2 regions of the Bacillus sp. GW823-FHT06A11 genome follow, and region 1 is predicted to be linked to the other one. Evidence: riboswitches for the same ligand, from Rfam matches in the RefSeq annotation. Region 1 holds a riboswitch; the other holds the start of a gene.
The links. Region 1 has a riboswitch for S-adenosylmethionine ahead of AC1Q8L_RS27765 (MetQ/NlpA family ABC transporter substrate-binding protein). Riboswitches for the same ligand answer to the same signal wherever they lie in the genome.
Positions count from the first base shown of each region.

Region 2: linked by a shared signal. The riboswitch ahead of AC1Q8L_RS24990 (methionine ABC transporter ATP-binding protein) and the one ahead of AC1Q8L_RS27765 (MetQ/NlpA family ABC transporter substrate-binding protein) in region 1 are both predicted to bind S-adenosylmethionine.

Region 1 is NZ_JBXAHS010000010.1:16,373-18,770, reverse strand. Features, by position in the region: gene AC1Q8L_RS27770 (NAD(P)-dependent alcohol dehydrogenase) at 96-1,004, shown strand; SAM riboswitch class I at 1,084-1,198, shown strand; gene AC1Q8L_RS27765 (MetQ/NlpA family ABC transporter substrate-binding protein) at 1,284-2,096, shown strand; gene AC1Q8L_RS27760 (methionine ABC transporter ATP-binding protein) at 2,109-2,398, shown strand, end outside.
Region 2 is NZ_JBXAHS010000007.1:28,885-31,282, reverse strand. Features, by position in the region: gene AC1Q8L_RS24995 (methionine ABC transporter permease) at 1-359, opposite strand, end outside; gene AC1Q8L_RS24990 (methionine ABC transporter ATP-binding protein) at 349-1,368, opposite strand; SAM riboswitch class I at 1,491-1,596, opposite strand; gene AC1Q8L_RS24985 (cysteine hydrolase family protein) at 1,839-2,396, shown strand.

The DNA.
Region 1 (2,398 bases):
ATATTCTTCTTTAAATTTATTTCCTATATAGCAACATGTTTGAGAAAAAGTTTAAATATGATGTAAATAATAACAACTCATTTCAGGAGGTCATTATGAAAGCTATTATTTGCACAAAGTATGGACCACCTAATGTTCTCCAGCTTCAAAATATAGAAAAGCCTAAACCTAAGAAAAATGAAGTATTAGTTAAAATTCATGCAACAAGTGTATCGACTGGAGATTGTAGAATACGTGGCTTTAATAGCCCCCTCTTATTTTGGATTCCTATGCGGATCATATTAGGTTTCAGAAAACCGAGAAAACCTATACTTGGCGTAGAGTTATCCGGTGAAATCGAAGACATTGGATCAGATGTAACACAATTTAAAAAAGGAGATCCAGTTTTTGCATTAACAGAACTAAACCTTGGTGGTTATGCGGAATACACATGCGTGCATGAAAGTGGATTAATAGCATTAAAACCTACCAATGTGACATATGAAGAAGCTGCCGTTATTCCTTTTGGCGGAACTTCAGCATTGCACTTCCTTAGAAAAGGACAGATAAAAAAAGGGCAACGAGTACTTATATACGGCGCCTCTGGGTCAGTAGGGACAGCTGCCGTACAGCTTGCTAAATACTTCGGGGCGACTGTCACAGCCATTTGTAGTAGTTCGAATTTCGATTTAGTAACAGCTTTAGGGGCAGACAACGTAATTGATTATATGAAAGAAGATTTTACTAAGCGGGGCGACCACTACGATATTATATTTGACGCAGTTGGAAAATATAATAAGTCTCTTTGTACAGATGCATTAATGCCTAATGGAAAATATGTATCTGTGAACGGAATGATGGCAAAGGTCAGTAAAGAAGATATGAACCTACTAAAACAACTAGCTGAAACAGAAAAGCTAAAACCTGTTATTGATAGAACTTACCGATTAGAAGAAGTTGTAGAAGCCCATACGTATGTAGAAATGGGCCATAAGAAAGGAAATGTTTCGATTACCTTAAAATAAAATATATTCTGAAAATACCATTGACAATTCTTTTTGTACGATTTACTATTAGTACCATATTCAAAACTACATACACATACTCTTATCAAGAGTGGCGGAGGGACTGGCCCGATGATGCCCGGCAACCGAGCTTATGAAGTATAAGCTAAGGTGCTAATTCCTGCAAAACGAGTTTTCGTTTTGGAAGATAAGAGAGGAATCTATTTCGTCTATTCGGCACCTCTCTTATTTTTGGGAGGTGCTTTTTATTTTGGAACGTATATGAAGGGGGATTTATAGATGAAAAAGGTATTATTAAGCATTGTAAGCGGAGCAGTATTATTATTAGGCGCATGTAGCGCGAGTTCAGATAAAGAGGTAAAAGCATTAGACGAGAAAAAGATTACTGTCGGTGTAACAGGTGGACCACATGAACAAATTTTTGAAAAGGTAAAAGAAGTTGCAGCAAAAGATGGTCTGGAAATTGACATAAAAGTATTTAATGATTATGTAGCGCCAAACGTATCTTTAGATGAAAAAAGCCTTGATGTAAATAGCTACCAAACAAAATCGTATTTAGATGTATTTAAAGCTGAACGCAATATGAAATTAGCTGAAGTATTTTCAACAGTAACATTCCCTATGGGCGTATATTCTAAAGATATAAAAGATGTAAAAGACTTAAAAGAGGGCGATGCAATTGCTGTACCCAATGACCCAACGAATGAACTGCGAGCTTTAAAATTATTTGAAAAAGCAGGGGTTTTAAAAGTTGATCCAAAGGCTACAGAAAAAGCGACTGCAAAGGATGTAATTGAAAACCCGAAAAATTTAAAGATTGTTGAATTAGAGGCATCTCAATTACCAACACAACTAAGTGAAGTGAAAGCAGCCGCAATCAATACAAACTTTGCATTAGGGGCAAAATTAAGTCCGGCGAAAGATTCTATTTTCCGCGAAGGAAAAGATTCACCATATGTGAACTGGGTCGTTGTTCGTAATGAAAATAAAGATGATGCCGTTGTAAATAAATTAAAGAAAGCTTATCAATCTAAAGAAGTAAAAGAGTTTATCGAGAAAAAATTTGATGGTTCAGTTTTACCATCTTGGTAGGAGCTGACGATAATGATTGAATTAAAAAACATATCCAAAGTATTTTCAACAAAAAAAGGGACTGTTGAGGCTCTTAAGCCTACTTCCCTTAAAGTAGAAAAAGGCGAGGTATTTGGAATCATTGGGTATAGCGGCGCTGGTAAAAGCACATTGATTCGATGTGTAAATTTATTAGAAAAACCAACGACAGGAAATATCATTGTAAACGAACAAGACTTAACAACGTTATCGACAAAAGAACTAGCAAAAGCGAGACAAAAAATCGGAATGATCTTTCAAGGATTCAATTTACTTAAAACTGT
Region 2 (2,398 bases), on a different contig from region 1:
TTCGGAACGGAAACAAGATTTGTTTCAACCATTCTAGCAATACCAATTGATGCGACTAACGTCATCGGGAAAATTGCTGCTGCTGTTCCAATCGTCGTTCCGATAACACTTCTCGTTAGTGGACTTAACGCTACTAAAAAGATAATGAATGGTACCGGACGAATTGTATTAATTATGATGTTAAGAATAGAAAAGACCCATTTATTTTCTAAAAAGTTTCCTTTTCTCGTTACATATAAAAGTAAACCTAGCGGTATACCAAGAATTGTAGCGAATATAAGGGTTACAATTACCATTAAGAGGGTATCCCCCGTCGCATCTAGTATGCGCGGCCAAAATATACTCCAATCAACTCGCATGAGCTTCTACCTCCTTCAGCTGCACTTGCAGTCTTAGATGTTGTAATGCTTTTTGAATTTCCCTCTGCTCACCTTGCAATTCTACAAGCAGATTTCCAAATAGCACATTTTGAAGTTCAATAATATTTCCGTACAGTACATTTACATCGACGTTATAGTTTTTTGCGATATATGATAGTACCGGCTGCCCTGTCTCCTCACCAGTAAATGTTAGACGATAAATTTGACCACCATTTTGAATTTTCGCTAGAACACTTTCTGGTAAATGATCATTAATAACAGAACGTACAAAGTTTTGAGTCGTCTTTGTTTTTGGTTGCGTGAAAACATCGAACAGTTTTCCTTCTTCAATAACTTTTCCCTTCTCCATTACAGCTACACGGTGACAAATTTCTTTCACAACATGCATTTCATGTGTAATAAGAAGAATTGTTAAATTGTATTCTCGATTTACTTTCTTTAATAAGTTTAGAATTTCTGTCGTCGTTTCTGGATCTAAGGCTGATGTTGCCTCATCACATATAAGAATATCTGGCGATGTCGCAAGTGCTCTAGCAATACCAACACGTTGCTTTTGTCCCCCTGATAGCTGTTCTGGATAATAGTTTGCTTTATCTTCTAACCCTACAAACTTCAGCAGTTCATTCACTCGTTCCTTTATCTCGTTCTTTGGCAATTTCGCTAACTTTAATGGATAAGCAATATTCCCAAACACTGTTCTTGAATTAAATAAATTAAAGCTTTGAAAAATCATTCCGATTCTTTGTCTTAGTTTGCGTAATTCTTTCGTCGATAATGATGTAATATCTTTATCATCTATTGCAATCGTTCCTGACGTTGGTCTCTCTAACATATTTACTAAGCGTAATAATGTACTCTTTCCAGCGCCACTAAAACCGATAATGCCAAAAATTTCGCCTTTCTCAACTGATAATGTTACATCCTCCACCGCATGAACAGATTGCCCAGCTGATTCATACACTTTACTTACATTGTTAAAAGAAATCATTTTTCCCCTCCTATATGCTGTAAAAACTTGAAGTAGAGCTTTCGAGGTAAAATAAAAAGTGCTCTCCTTCTTATCAACCATAAAGATAAGAAGGAGAGCACTTATATGTACTCGTTCACATCTTCTCATCTTCCAAGCCTTTATATGGCTTGCTGGAGTTAGCACGGTATTAAAAAACCCGTTGCTGAGGTATCGTAGGGCCAGTCCCTCCACCTCTCTGGATAAGAATGTATCGATTTAATTGTCATTTAATTAATTCTCATTATAGAACTCAGAATAATAAGAGTCAATACATTTTTTAGAAAAATATTAATTATTCCTTTATTAAAATTTTCAGATGAAAATTCATGAGAAAATAGTAACTTTCAAGGTTATTTAAAATTCTTCTTCCTCATATTTTTAAACAGGAGAATCCTCTCTACAAATTGAATAAATTTATTTGAATATGAAACTCGGAGGCAGATAAATATATGAAAACAGCTCTTTTACTCGTCGATATTCAAAACGATTATTTTCCAAATGGAAAGATGGAATTGCGTAATCCAGTAGAAGCAAGCGAATATGCTAATCAGTTATTACAACACTTTAGAACAAACAGCGAACCTATTTTTCATATCCAGCACGTAGCTATAAAAGATGACGCTACTTTTTTCCTACCTAATACAGAAGGTGTACATATTCACGAAAGCGTACGTCCACTTAGAGAAGAAACCGTTATAGTCAAACATTATCCAAATAGCTTCCGAGAAACTAATCTTCTAGAGCAATTACAGCGTTTAGACATTGAACATGTCGTCGTATGCGGGATGATGACTCATATGTGTATTGATGCTACAGTAAGGGCTGCATTCGATTTTGGCTTTCAATGTACCGTTATACATGATGCTTGTGCTACAAAAGACCTTTCTTTTAAGAACGCTACTATACCAGCTGTTTATATTCATAATACAATTTTAGCAAGTTTGAATAATATATATGCGGAAATACTTAGCAAAAAAGAGTTTGTCCAAAGAAAAAAATCCTTTTGAAA